DNA from 2 places in the Lactobacillus leichmannii genome. Region 2 is predicted to be linked to the other one. Evidence: predicted binding sites of a transcription regulator. Region 2 holds the regulator's gene; the other holds the start of a gene.
The links. The regulator HrcA, encoded in region 2, represses chaperone genes, less so after heat shock. The targets are predictions, from matches to a motif close to TTAGCACTCNNNNNNNNNGAGTGCTAA.
Positions count from the first base shown of each region.

Region 1: the regulator HrcA is predicted to act here: its motif matches at 2,331-2,357, upstream of groES (co-chaperone GroES).

Region 1 covers NZ_QOCY01000022.1:22,733-30,072, reverse strand. The annotation lists gene mutS (DNA mismatch repair protein MutS) at 1-233, opposite strand, end outside; gene groL (chaperonin GroEL) at 372-1,985, opposite strand; gene groES (co-chaperone GroES) at 2,008-2,292, opposite strand; gene DS743_RS02320 (redox-sensing transcriptional repressor Rex) at 2,448-3,134, opposite strand; partial or broken gene DS743_RS02315 (ABC-F family ATP-binding cassette domain-containing protein) at 3,427-5,343, shown strand; gene tsaD (tRNA (adenosine(37)-N6)-threonylcarbamoyltransferase complex transferase subunit TsaD) at 5,410-6,450, opposite strand; gene rimI (ribosomal protein S18-alanine N-acetyltransferase) at 6,453-6,983, opposite strand; gene tsaB (tRNA (adenosine(37)-N6)-threonylcarbamoyltransferase complex dimerization subunit type 1 TsaB) at 6,988-7,340, opposite strand, start outside.
Region 2 covers NZ_QOCY01000042.1:118,513-125,852, forward strand. The annotation lists gene infB (translation initiation factor IF-2) at 1-1,249, shown strand, start outside; gene DS743_RS04935 (ribosome-binding factor A) at 1,262-1,624, shown strand; gene truB (tRNA pseudouridine(55) synthase TruB) at 1,675-2,571, shown strand; gene ribF (riboflavin biosynthesis protein RibF) at 2,586-3,527, shown strand; gene hrcA (heat-inducible transcriptional repressor HrcA) at 3,663-4,706, shown strand; gene grpE (nucleotide exchange factor GrpE) at 4,718-5,335, shown strand; gene dnaK (molecular chaperone DnaK) at 5,395-7,239, shown strand; gene dnaJ (molecular chaperone DnaJ) at 7,322-7,340, shown strand, end outside.

The DNA.
Region 1 (7,340 bases), on a different contig from region 2:
GTGTTGACATAAGAATCAACCGCCATGTGGGGCACCCCGGCCATGGGAATCGGGTTTTCCGACTTATTTGACCGGTGAGTCAGGGTCAACTCTAAAATCTGTGATCCCTTGATGGCATCGTCTTCATAGAGTTCGTAAAAATCTCCCACCCGGTAGAAGAGAAAGGCATCCGGGTACTGGTCTTTAATCTGGTAATATTGCTCCATCATTGGAGTCGTGGCTTTTCTTGGCATAAAAACTCCCTCGCTTATCGTATGCTTTCAATTATACAGCATTTCGCCGGCCTACTTGCCTTGTCTGCACGCAAAAAGAGCCCAGCCAAAGCTGGACCCTTCTTACAGTAATTCTTGTGTGTGTTAATTTTCAGTATTTTACATCATGCCTGGTTGAGCTGGAGCAGCTTCTGGCTTGTCTTCCGGAATTTCTGCCACAACTGCTTCAGTGGTCAGCAAGAGGCCGGCGATTGAAGCGGCATTTTGCAGGGCTGACCGGGTCACCTTGGTTGGGTCGATGATCCCTTCGTCAATCATGTTGACATACTTGTCTTCAGCAGCGTTGTAGCCGACTTCCGGGTCAACCTTGCGCAGGTGGTCAACAACGACTGAGCCTTCTTGGCCGGCGTTTTCAGCGATTTGGCGAACTGGGGCAGTCAAGGCACGGGCCACGATGTTGATCCCGGTTTGTTCGTCAGCAGTGTCACCCTTGATTGCCTTAACAGCTTCTTCAACGTTAACCAAAGCAGTACCACCACCAGCTACGTAGCCTTCTTCAACAGCAGCACGGGTAGCGTTCAAGGCGTCTTCTACCCGGTAGCGGCGTTCCTTGAGTTCAGTTTCAGTAGCAGCACCGACGTGGATTACGGCTACGCCGCCAGTCAGCTTGGCCAGACGTTCTTGCAGCTTCTTCTTGTCGAAGTCAGAAGAAGTGTCTTCGATTTGCTTTCTGATGGTGTCAACCCGTTCTTGGATGGCTTCCTTAGCGCCAGAGCCGTCAACGATAGTAGTTGAGTCCTTGGTGATAGTTACCCGGCGGGCTTGACCCAATTGGCTGAGCTGGGTGTCCTTGAGTTCCAGGCCCAGGTCTTCAGAGATTACCGTACCGCCAGTCAAAGCAGCGATGTCAGCCAGTTGTTCCTTGCGGCGGTCACCAAAGCCAGGAGCCTTAACAGCAACAACGTTGAAGGTACCGCGGATCTTGTTCAAAACAAGAGTTGGCAAAGCTTCGCCAGTCACGTCATCAGCGATGATTAGGAGTGAGCGGCCTTCTTTCACGATTTCCTGCAACATTGGCAAAATGTCCTGGATGTTGGAAATCTTCTTGTCAGTGATCAAGATGTATGGGTTTTCCAAGTCAGCTTCCATCTTGTCGTTGTCCGTTACCATGTATTGGGACAGGTAGCCGCGGTCGAATTGCATCCCTTCAACCACGCTCAGTTCAGTTTCGATCCCGCGGGAGTCTTCAATGGTGATAACACCGTCTTTGCCGACCTTTTCCATGGCTTCAGCGATCAAGTCGCCGATTTCCTTTGAAGCACTTGAGATTGAAGCAACTTGGGCAATTTGGTCCCGGCTGGAAACTTCGTGGCTGTTCTTGTGCAATTGGTCAACGGCTGCTTGGGTGGCCTTTTCAATCCCGCGGCGAATGCCAACTGGGTTAGCCCCGGCAACCACGTTCTTCATCCCTTCTTGCACGATGGCTTGGGTCAAAACAGTGGCCGTGGTCGTACCATCACCAGCGATGTCGTTGGTCTTTGAAGCAGCTTCAGCAACCAGCTTGGCCCCCATGTTTTCGTAGTGGTCTTCCAGTTCAATTGCCTTGGCGATAGTCACGCCGTCGTTGGTAATCGTTGGGGCGCCGTAGCTTTGTTCCAAAACTACGTTTCTGCCCTTAGGCCCCAAGGTCGTCTTGACCGTGTTGGCCAGCTTGTTAACCCCGTTTAAAAGTGAACGTCTTGCTTCTTCTGAAAACTTGATGTCTTTTGCCATTTTTTAATTCACCCTCCTTAAATTACTTAATAATTGCCAAAATGTCTTTTTCATGAAGGACTAAGTATTCCTTGCCTTCGTACTTGACTTTGGTGCCAGAATACTTATCGTATAAAACTTCATCGCCCTCTTGGACGGTCATAGGAAGCTTGCTACCATCTTCCGCGTACAGGCCGCCGCCTACGGCAACAACCTTGCCTTGGGTTGGCTTTTCCTTAGCGTTGGAAGCAAGTACGATACCACCAACAGTTTGTTCTTCAACTTCTTTAACTTCAACGATCACGCGATCTCCAATTGGCTGTAACACGTTATTCCCTCCTAAAATTAATTGTCTTTAGAAATTCTTTAGCACTCATCTTGATCAAGTGCTAACTTACAACTATGATAATAATACCTTTTTTCCAAAAAGGCAAGAGAAAAATAGCACTTTTTAGCCGAGAGTGCTAAAAAGTGCTGTTTTCCTTATTTATTCGTGTTGTTCATGGCCTTTTTCCGCTCTTCCAGCTGCTTTTTGATCATTTCGTCAGAGTCAAGGAAGTAGATCAAGGTCTGCAATTCGGTAGCCAGGTCGACGTTTTGGATCCGGACCCCGTTTGGGGCGGACAGGCGGATCGGGGTAAAGTTCATGATCCCCTTGATCCCGGCTTCGATCATTTCATCAGCCGTCTTCTGGGCCGTCGCCTGGGGAACGGTCAAGATAGCGATCCGGATCTGCTGGTCAGCGATCTGCTGCTTCATTTCATCCATTGAGTAAACCGGGACCCCCTGGGTGATCTTGCCGGTGATTTCCGGGTTGATGTCGAAGGCGCAGGAAATTCTGATATTATTGCTGCGCTTGAAGTTGTAGTTCAAAAGGGCATGACCCAGGTTGCCGACCCCGACCAGGGCAACATTGGTCAAAGTGTCCTGGTTGAGGATCTTCTTAAAGAAGCTGAGCAGGTTCTTGACGTCGTAGCCGTAGCCCCGCTTGCCCAGGGCACCGAAGTAAGAAAAGTCCCGGCGGATTGAAGCGCTGTCGACTTGAACGGCTTCCGCCAGTTCAGTTGAAGAAACCTTGTCTTTGCCTTCATCATTCAAAAGCAGCAAGTAGCGGTAATATAGCGGCAATCTTTTGGCAGTAGCCTTGGGAATTCTAAATTTGTTGTTCATAAAAAGATGCCTCCAGTTTTTATTTTGTGAATGTGAATCTCTAATCAATCTTCTACTATGATACCCATTTTTACCAGTCCTTGGCAAGTCGTATTTTCACAATATTTGCCGTATAATCCTTTTTATTGAACTTTTTCACAAATTGATTAAGAGATCAGCGCTTCCGGCATTTTCTTTAAAGAAAAAGAAAAAATAAAAGGAGGGAAAAAAGAAGCGGAAAAGAAAGGGAAAATCAGCCTGGCTGGCGGCAGGCAAGCCTTTTGCATGGTACAATGTTTCAAGGTGAAAAAATATGATAATAGCACAAGGACACAATTTGGAGCAACGCTTCGGAGCTGCTCCTATATTCAGCAAGGTAAACTTTTCAATTGAGAACAATGCCCGGATCGGCCTGGTCGGGCCAAATGGGGCCGGGAAAACGACCCTTTTAAAGATCATGACCGGCCGCCAGGAAGCCAGCCAGGGGGAATTTACCGTCAACAAGGGGATCGAGCTTGGCTACATCGCCCAGGAGCACGACTTTGACGAAGAGAAGTCGATCTGGGAAGAGATGCTGACGGTCTTCCAGCCCTTGATCGACCAGGGCCAGCAGCTGGAAAAGCTGCAGTACGCCATCGCCGACCATCCGGAAGACGAAGAGCTTCTGCGCCGCCTGGACCAGGCCCAGTATAATTTTGAACAAGCCGGCGGCTATACCTACCAGGCCGAAATCAAGAGCATGCTCAACGGCTTCAACTTCCCGGAAGCGACCTGGAACAAGCAGATTGCCAGCCTGTCCGGCGGGGAAAAGACCCGGCTCAGCTTCGTCAAGCTCCTTTTAAAGAAGCCCCCGCTCCTGCTTTTGGACGAACCGACCAACTACCTGGACCTGGATACTTTGGACTGGCTGGAAGCCTTTCTTAAGAACTACCCTGGCGCCATCCTGACGGTTTCCCACGACCAGTACTTCTTAGACCACCTGGCTACGCAGATTTTTGAACTCCAGCATGGGGAACTGACTGTCTTTAAGGGCAACTACAGCCAGTACCTGGCGCAAAGAGAACTGCGCGACCAGCAGCAAGAAGCCGCTTATGAAAAGCAGCAGGAAGAGATCAAGCGAGAAGAAGAGTTCATCCAAAAGAACATCGTCCGCGCCTCCACCACCAAGCAGGCCCAAAGCCGGCGCAAGGCCCTGGAGAAGATGGAACTGGTCGACCCGCCAAAGCACAAGTCAAAAGTCCGGATCAAGTTTGACAGCGCCCGGCCGTCAGGCAAGGAAGTCTTGATCTTGAAGGACCTGGCCGTTGGCTATCCAGACAAGACCATGCTTAAGGACATCTCCTTCCAGATCAATAAGGGTGACCGGGTGGCCATCATTGGCCAAAACGGGATCGGCAAGTCCACCCTTTTAAAGACCGTCATGAAACAACTGCCGGTTAAGAGCGGGGCCATCAAGTACGGGGCCAGCCTGGATATCGGCTACTATGACCAGGAACTGCAGGGATTAGACTATTCTAAGACCGTGATCGATACCATCTGGGACCGGCACAAGGACATGAACGAAAAGGACATCCGGTCCATCCTAGCCAGCTTTTTGTTCACGGCCAAGGACATTGACAAGCAGGTCAGCCAGCTGTCCGGGGGGCAAAGAGCCCGCTTGACCCTGACCGTCTTGTCCATGGAACACAACAACTTCCTTTTGATGGACGAACCGACCAACCACTTGGACCTGGACGCCAAGGAAGTTTTGGAAAAAGCTTTGGCCGATTACGACGGCACCCTCCTCTTCGTTTCCCACGACCGCTACTTCATCAACAAACTGGCCAACAAGATCGTCGTCGCTAAAGACGGCCAGGCCAAAATCTATGAAGGCAACTACACTTACTACTTGAACGAAAAGGCCAAGGAAGAAGCCGCTGCTCAAGAAACAGCCGCGCAGGAAGCGCCAGTCGTCAAGTCAGTCAGCGAAAGCAAGTTCTCCTACCAGGAGCAGAAAAAGCGGGACTCGGAAAAGCGGAAACTGGAGCGGCAGGTCGCCCAGGCAGAAAAGGACCTGGAAGAGCTGGAAGCAAAAGAAGAAGAGATCCAGGAAGCAATGGCTGACCCGGCAATCGCCGCCGACTTCAGCAAGCTGGGGCCTCTCTAGGAAGAATTGACCGCTGTCCAGGAAAAGATCAGCCAAGTTAGCCAGGCTTGGGAAGATGCCTCCTTGGCCTTGGAAGAATTTTAATTTTAGGCAAAGGAAAAGCAAGTCCAGTACTGGACTTGCTTTTTTGTTGCATTTTCGTCTTGCTTTTTACTTGTAATCCTCAGCGTAAGGCAGTTCCATTGACGGGTCCGCGTCCAAGGTCAAGTCGGCAAAATTACCGGCCAGGTACTGGTTGTAAGCGGCAGCCCCGATCATGGCCGCGTTGTCCCCGCAGAGCTTAAGCGGCGGCAGGATAACCTTCGGTGCCTTTTCCAAAGCAGCGATCTCCTTGTTCATCCGCTCTCTTAAGCCCTGGTTGGCGGCAACCCCGCCCCCCATGATGAAGGTCTTGGGCTGGTACTGCCGGATGGCCCGCATGGTCTTTTCAGCCAAAACGTCCACCACGGCCGCCTGGAAGCTGGCCGCCAGGTCATACTTGTCTAATTCCTGCCCCAATTGGTCAGCATGGTGGCAGGTGTTGATAAAGGCACTCTTGAGGCCTGAGAAGGAGAAGTCGTAATTATCTTCATCGATCATAGCTCTAGGGAAGCCGAAAGTATCCTTACCCTGGTGGGCCCACTGGTCGATCGTCTTGCCGGCCGGGTAGTTGACCCCCAGGACCCGGCCAATCTTGTCGTAAGCTTCTCCGGCCGCGTCATCGCGGGTGTCGCCCACGATTTCAAAGTGGGTCGGGTCTTTCAGCAAAACAATTTCGGTGTGGCCGCCGGAAACCTGCAGGGCCAAGGCCGGATACTCAACCGGTTCAACCAGCTGGGCAGCTGAAATGTGGCCCATGATATGGTCCACCCCAATTAAAGGCAGGCCGGTCGCCATGGAGGCTGCCTTGGCCGCGTTGATCCCGATCAAAAGGGCTCCGACCAGGCCTGGCCCGTGGGTTACGGCGATGGCATCCAGATCTTCCCAGCTGACCTTGGCTTCTTCCAGGGCTTCCCGGGTAATCTGGGTAATCACTTCGATATGGTGGCGGCTGGCCACTTCCGGCACAACCCCGCCAAAGCGGGCATGGCTCTTGATTTGGGTAGCCACGACCAGGCTTTCGACCTCTGACCCGTTCTTGACCACGGCAGTCGAAGTCTCGTCACAGGAGCTTTCAAAAGCTAAAATGCGAATGTCTTTCTTTTCCTTCACAGTCAGTTCTTCTTTCTTAGATGGCAGATCATGTTCAAACCGTCGCTGTCCGGACGGTCATCATTATCGTAGTAGTTCTTGCGGACAAAATTGTCTTCAAAGCCAAGCTGCCGGTAGAGCTCTTGGGCCTTCTTGTTTTCGACCCGCACTTCCAAGGTGACCGCTTTAAGGCCAGCCGACTTGGCCAAATCTAAAACCGTCTGAACCAGGTAGCTCCCGATCCCCTGTCCCTGCTCTTTCGGCATCACCGCCAAAAAGGTGATGTGGGCTTTAGAGAGACTGAAGCGGCAGCCGATGGCTCCGACCAAAAAATCCCTCTCAAGCAAGAGCAAGTATAAGGAATCCCGGCGACGCAATTCTTCGGCAAAGACTTCCCAGTCCCAGGGCAGGCGGCCGGCATAAACTTCCTTTTCCAGCAAAAGGAGGCGGGCAAGCTCGCCTGCCTCCGCCTTCTTTAAGCAGTATTCATGGCCGCTGATGCTGATTGCCCGGGGGGCAAACTGCACCAGGTCAGCTTTAAAGAATAGTCCCATAAGTCTAAACTTCTTCTACATATGCACTGTCTGCTGCAAATTCCTGGCCGGTCTTCTTTGCCCAGTCATACTCGGCCTGAGTCCGGCGCAGATAGTTCGGCACGGCCTGGTCCGGATCAAGGACGGGAGCACTTACCGCCAAGCGGCCAATTGCACCGGCGTGCAGAAGGTTCTCTTCCCCTTCAGCCAGGCGCAGGTCCTTGTCAGCCAGCCCTGCCGCGATTTCTTCCTGGTACTTGCTGAAGTCGCTGCCGGCAAAAATCACCTTCTGGTCAGGCAGGGCTCCTACTTGCTCTAAGAGCTCGCTTAAGTGGTAGTGACCGTCTGCAATCACGGCTTCCTTGCCCCGGTAAGCAC
Region 2 (7,340 bases):
CGGGGTTATGCCGCAGACTATCGAAGCCATCGACCACGCCAAGAGCGCGGGCGTGCCAATCATTGTGGCCATCAACAAGATGGACCGGCCAGGCGCCAACCCTGCCCACGTTACTGAACAATTGATGCAGTATGAACTGATTCCGGAAAACTACGGCGGCTCAACTATCTTCGTCAACATCTCAGCCAAGACCGGGATGGGGATTGATGAACTTTTGGAAAACATCATCCTTGAAGCCGATATGCTGGAACTGAAGGCTGACCCGAAGCAAAAGGCGATCGGTACGGTTATTGAAGCCCGTCTGTCCCGGGGCAAGGGGCCAGTTGCCGACGTTTTGATCCAGCAGGGTACCCTGCGGGTCGGTGACCCAATCGTTGTTGGTGACACCTTCGGCCGGGTTCGGACGATGACCAACGACAAGGGCCACCAGGTCAAGAAGGCTACGCCATCAATGCCCGTTGAAATTACTGGTTTGAACGACGTGCCGGAATCTGCCGACAAGCTGGTTGTCTTTGCCGATGAAAAGACTGCCCGCGCGGTTGGTGAAGCCCGGGCACAGCAATCCCTGCAAAAGCAGCGGGAAAACGTACAGCACGTTACTCTGGACAACCTCTTTGACACAATGAAGCGGGAAAGCATGAAGTCCGTTGACATCGTTTTGAAGGCTGACGTGCAAGGGTCTGCCGAAGCCTTGGCTCAATCCCTCCAAAAGATTGACGTTGAAGGCGTTCGGGTTAACATTATCCACTCCGGTGTCGGGGCCATCAATGAAAGTGACGTTACCCTGGCCAGCGCTTCAAACGCCTTAATCATCGGTTTCAACGTCCGGCCAACGGCTACGGCCAAGAGCCAGGCTGCCCAAGAAGGCGTCGATATCCGCCTTTACAGTATCATCTACAAGGCGATCGATGACGTTAAGGCCGCTATGCAAGGGATGCTGGAACCAACTTACGAAGAAAAGGTTATCGGTAACCTTACTGTCCGCGAAACTTGGAAGGTCTCCAAGATCGGGACCATCGCCGGTGCCTTTGTCGACAACGGTTACGTGACCAGAGAATCAGGCATCCGGGTCATCAGAGACGGCGTGGTCAAGTACGACGGCAAGGTTGCCTCACTGCGCCGGTTCAAGGACGACGTCAAGGAAGTCAAGGCAGGCTTTGACTGTGGTTTGACCATTGAAAACTTCAACGACATCAAGGAAGGCGACGAACTGGAAGCCTACGAAATGCAGGAAGTTAAGCCAGGTTAACAGGAGGCTGAAATGAAGCACAGAAAAGGACGGGTTGAAGGCGAAATCTTGCGGGAACTGACTAAGATCATCCGCAAGAACATCCGCGATCCCCGGGTCAGCAACGTGACTTTTACCGCCGTGGAGTGCAGCAATGATTTTTCATACGCGACTGTCTACTACAGTTTGCTGACTGAAGATGAACAGGCGCAAAAGGAAGCGGAAGCCGGCTTGGAAAAGGCTAAGGGAACCATGCGACACTTGCTCGGCCAGAGCTTGACCATGTACAAGGTTCCAGAACTGATTTTCAAGCGGGACCAGTCCGTGATCTACGGCAGCAAGATCGACCGTTTGCTTGCTGACTTGAAGAAGCAGGAACAAGATCGCCAAAACTAGTAAAAAGCGCCTTCGGGCGCTTTTTTGCGTTTATAGAAGAGGAGAAAAAGATGTTCAATGGAATTATCGTAATCGACAAGGCAGCAGGGATGACTAGCGGGGATGTGGTTTATAAGCTGCGCCGACTCTTAAAGCAAAAAAAGATCGGCCATGCCGGAACCCTGGACCCGGAAGTCACCGGAGTTTTGCCAATTGCTTTGGGTCAGGCAACCAAACTGATCGAGCTGATGCATGAGCGGCCAAAGGCTTATGTTGGTGAAGGGATGCTGGGCCTGGCCACGGACTCTTATGACCTGGAGGGGAAGATTTTGGCGGAAAGAGCCTTGTCTCAGCCAGTCAGTGACCAGGCCATCAAAGCAGCAATGGAAAAGTTTACCGGGGAAATCGTCCAGCAGCCGCCGATTTATTCTGCCGTCAGGGTAAATGGCAAGCGGCTCTACGAATACGCCAGAGAAGGGATCCCAGTTGAGCGGCCCAAGCGGACTGTCCAGGTTTTCCGCTACGACTTGACGGAGCCAAGTCAGTTCGACCCAGAGAAGGGCCGGCAGACTTTTACTTATGAAGTTGAATGCTCTAAGGGGACCTATGTCCGCAGCCTGGTTAACGACTTAGGCGAAGAACTGGGCCTGCCGGCAGTGATGACCAAACTGCGGCGGACGGCCAGTTCTGGTTACAAGCTCCAAGACGCGGTTACTTTGGAAGAACTGGCGGATAATTTGAACCACGCTGAAGATTATATTCAGCCAATCGACAGCTTTTTCGCTGACTACCAGCAAGTTGATTTAGATGCCGCCTTATGGCAGCAGGTTAAAAACGGGGCCTGGATCAAACTCCCTCTTGATGCAGACAAGGTCGCTTTGCGGTATAATAAAACAGTTAAAGCGATTTACCGGGCCAAGGGACAAGGTCTCTACTGTCCGGACTTAATGCTTTTAAGTAATGAGTAATTGAGGGATTAAGTTTGAAAGTGATAAATCTAAGCTATCCGTTCAAGAAAGAGCTGACGGCCGGCAAGGTTGTGCTGGCCCTGGGCTTTTTTGATGGAGTTCATATCGGCCACCAGAAGTTGATCAAGGAAGCCAGGATAATTGCAGTGGAGAAGGATCTACCATTGATGGTGCTGACCTTTGACCGCCACCCCAAGGAGGTCTATGCCGGAGTTAAGGACTTTGAGTACTTGAACACACCGGAGGAAAAGGCCTACGAAATGTCCAAGATCGGGGTCGACTACCTGGTGATTCTCAAGTTTACGCCGGAGTTCAGCCACCTGGCTCCCCAGGCATTCGTTGATGAGATCATCATGGGCCTGAAAGCAGACACGGTGGTAGCCGGCTTTGACTACAGCTACGGCCCAAAGGACGTGGCCAATATGGAAAATCTGCCGGTCTTTGCCAAGAGTCGCTTTGACATCAAGGTGGTTCCAAAGCAGATCTTTGCCGGGAAAAAAATCGGTTCAACTGAAATCCGCCAGGCTGTTAAAAGCGGCAATCTCCGCTTGGCCACAGAACTTCTGGGCCACCCGTATTTGACCAGTGGCAAGGTCGTCCACGGCTTCAGAAACGGCCACAAGCTGGGCTTCCCAACCGCGAATTTAGAGCTGGACTGGCCAAAAGTTTTGCCGAAAATCGGAGTCTACGCGACCATGACCCAAGTAGGGGACAGATGGTATCAGTCAATGACCAGTGTCGGCTACAATGTCACTTTCAATGATGAGAAGAAGATTTACATCGAATCCAACATCTTTGATTTTGACCAGGACATTTACGGCCAGCAAATCACCATCGCCTGGTACAAATACTTGCGCGGGGAAGAAAAGTTTGCCGACATGGCGGCTTTAAGCGAGCAGCTGAAGCTGGACCAAGTCGCTAGTGAAAACTATTTTAGTTCACTGATTGAGCAGTAATAAGAACGGTCTTTTAAGCAAGACCGTTTTTTTGCGGGATTTTTTAGCATTCTCCTTGACTAACTGCTAATTTCTTGTTAATCTATGCCATGTTAGCACATGAAAGTTGTAAGTGCTAAAAGTGAGGGCGATGTTATGTTGACCGAACGTCAAGAACTTATTCTAAAGACAATTATTCAAGATTTTACCAAGACGCATGAGCCGGTTGGCTCAAAGACAGTCATGAATCAATTGTCGATTAAAGTGTCCAGCGCGACAATCCGCAACGAGATGGCGGTTCTGGAAGAGCATGGCTTGATTGAAAAGACTCACTCCTCCAGTGGCCGGGTGCCATCGACTGAGGGCTATCGCTATTACCTGGACAATTTGGTGCAGCCGCTGCAGCTGCCGGAAGAAATGTACAATCAAATTGGCTACCAGTTTGATCAGCCGTTCAACCAAGTGGACGAAATCGTCAAAGAAGCCGCCAAGATCCTGTCAGACTTGACTGACTACACGGCCTTTGCAGAAGGGCCGGAAGCCAAGAATGTCAGCATCACTGGCTTCAGAATCGTGCCCCTGGCTCCCCGGCAGGTCATGGCTATTCTGGTAACCAGCGATGGCAGCGTCAAGAACCAGCTCTACACCTTGCCGCGGCACATCTCAGGGGACGAAGTTGAACGGGCGGTCCGCTTGATCAATGACCAGCTGGTTGGCAAGAATTTAAGCGAAATCAACAAGCAGACCTTTGAGCAGCTGTCCAGCAGCCAGATCGTGGGCAAGAATGCCCCGGAATTTCTGGAATTGCTTGAAGCCGTCATTAAGGACGCGGCAAGCGAGCAGATGTATGTTGACGGTCAGCTGAACCTGCTCAACAATACTGAAAACAGCGATTTAAAAGCCATCAAGTCGCTATATGAACTGATCAATTCCAGCTCTCTGGCTGGAGAACTGATCGATCTGAGCGACAGTCCCAGCCATTACCCAGTTTATGTCCGCTTAGGAGCGGAACTAGAGAACGACTTGCTGAAGGATTTCAGCCTGGTAATGGCTGAATACAGTGTTGGCCGCTACGGGCGGGGGACGATCGCCCTGCTGGGGCCGAGACATATGCCTTACTCGGAAATGATCGGCTTGATGGAATACTTCCGCCAGGAACTGGCCCGCAAGTTGTTAGATTACTATGGCAGATTTAAATAAGGAGGTTTGTCGTGAGCAAAGAAGAATTTCCAAGTGAGAAAGATTTGCCGCAAGAAGACCAGGAAAAGCAAGCCAAGGCAGCTGAAGCTGACAAGGCCGGCGTAAAAGATGACAAAAAGGTAAAAGATGACAAAGAAGAAGCGGCCAAGCCAGCTGATGTAGAACTGGATCAGCTCAAGGCTGAAGTTGCCGCTTTGACCCAGAAGAACAAGGATCTGGAAGACAAGTACTTGCGCAGCCAAGCTGAGATTCAAAACGCCCAGCGCCGCTACAGCAAGGAAAGAGCCAACCTGGTCAAGTACGAGTCCCAGCGTCTGGGCAAGGATATCCTGTCCAGCGTGGACAACTTGGAAAGGGCTCTGCAGGTCAAGGCCGACGACGAGGCTTCCAGACAGCTGAAGAAGGGGATCGAAATGACCCTGGAAGGCCTGGTCAGAGCCTTGAAGGACAACGGCATTGAAGAAATCAAGGCTGACGGCGAAAAGTTTGATCCGACATTGCACCAGGCGGTCCAAAGCGTACCAGCTGAAAATGATGAGCAAAAAGGCTATGTCGTTCAGGTCCTGCAAAAGGGTTACGTCTACAAGGATCGTGTCCTGCGGCCAGCCATGGTTGTCGTTGCCCAGTAAGGCAATTTTTTAACAAAGCAATAAACAAGCAAAAATAAATAAAAGGAGATAAAAAGATAATGTCTAAAGTTATTGGGATTGACTTAGGTACCACCAACTCAGCAGTTGCGGTTTTGGAAGGCAAGGAACCAAAGATTATTACCAACCCGGAAGGCGCTAGAACTACCCCCTCAGTAGTTGCCTTCAAGGACGGCGAAATTCAAGTCGGTGAAGTTGCCAAGCGGCAAGCCATCACCAACCCGAACACCATCGTTTCCATCAAGCGGCATATGGGCGAAAGTGACTACAAGGTTAAGGTTGGCGACAAGGCTTACACCCCGCAGGAAATTTCAGCCATGATCCTGCAATACATCAAGAAGTTCTCAGAAGACTACCTTGGTGAACCAGTTACTGACGCGGTTATCACTGTTCCAGCCTACTTCAACGACGCGCAACGGCAAGCAACCAAGGACGCCGGCAAGATCGCGGGCTTGAACGTGCAACGGATCATCAACGAACCAACTGCTTCAGCCCTGGCCTACGGCTTGGACAAGGATGAAGACGACGAAACTGTTCTGGTTTACGACCTTGGTGGTGGTACTTTCGACGTTTCCGTCCTGCAATTAGGTGACGGTGTCTTCCAAGTTCTGTCAACCAACGGTGACACTCACTTGGGTGGGGACGACTTTGATAACAAGATCATCGACTGGCTGGTTGACGGCTTCAAGCAAGAAAACGGCATTGACTTGTCCAAGGACAAGATGGCAATGCAACGTTTGAAGGACGCGGCTGAAAAGGCCAAGAAGGACTTGTCAGGCGTATCTTCAACCCACATCTCCCTTCCTTTCATCTCCGCTGGTGAAGCAGGTCCTCTGCACTTGGAAGCAGATCTTACTCGGGCTAAGTTCAACGAACTGACTGATGACTTAGTGCAAAGAACCAAGATTCCATTTGACAACGCCCTGCGTGACGCTGGCCTGTCAGTTGGCGACATCGACAAGGTTATCTTGAACGGTGGTTCAACTCGGATTCCAGCTGTTCAAGAAGCTGTAAAGCAATGGGCCGGCAAGGAACCAGACCACTCAATCAACCCAGACGAAGCCGTTGCTTTGGGTGCCGCAATCCAAGGTGGGGTTATCTCCGGTGACGTTAAGGACATCGTTTTGCTTGACGTTACTCCGCTTTCCCTGGGTATCGAAACCAAGGGCGGGGTCTTCACCAAGCTGATCGACAGAAACACCACCATCCCAACTTCCAAGAGCCAAATCTTCTCAACTGCCGTTGACAACCAACCAGCTGTTGACATCCACGTTTTGCAAGGTGAACGGCCAATGGCAGCTGACAACAAGACTTTGGGTCGCTTCGAACTGACTGACATTCCAGCTGCTCCACGTGGCGTGCCACAAATCCAAGTTACCTTCGACATCGACAAGAACGGTATCGTTAACGTTTCAGCCAAGGACCTGGGGACTGGCAAGGAACAAAAGATCACCATCCAATCAGCTTCCGGCCTGTCAGACGAAGAAATCGAAAGAATGAAGAAGGAAGCTGAAGAACACGCTGAAGAAGACGCCAAGAAGAAGGAAGAAGTTGACCTTAGAAACGAAGTTGACGGCTTGATCTTCCAAACCGAAAAGACTTTGAAGGAAGTTGACGGCAAACTCGCAGACAGCGACATTCAACCAGTTAAGGATGCCCTGGAAGACCTGAAGAAGGCCCAAAAGGACAACAACCTGGACGAAATGAAGGAAAAGAAGGACGCTTTGAGCAAGGTTGCCCAAGACCTGGCTGTCAAGCTCTACCAGCAAAACGCCCAAAACCAGCAAGGTCAAGGCGGTCAAGCAGGCCCAACTGACGATGGTTCAAATGGCGCAAACGGCGACACGGTTGACGGCGACTTCACCAAGGTAGACCCAGACAAGTAAAGCGACTATAATCAAACAAAAGGAGAAGAACTGCTTGATGTAGTTCTTCTCCTTTGTTAGTAAAAGGAGCAATAATAAACAAATGGCAGCAAACCGTGACT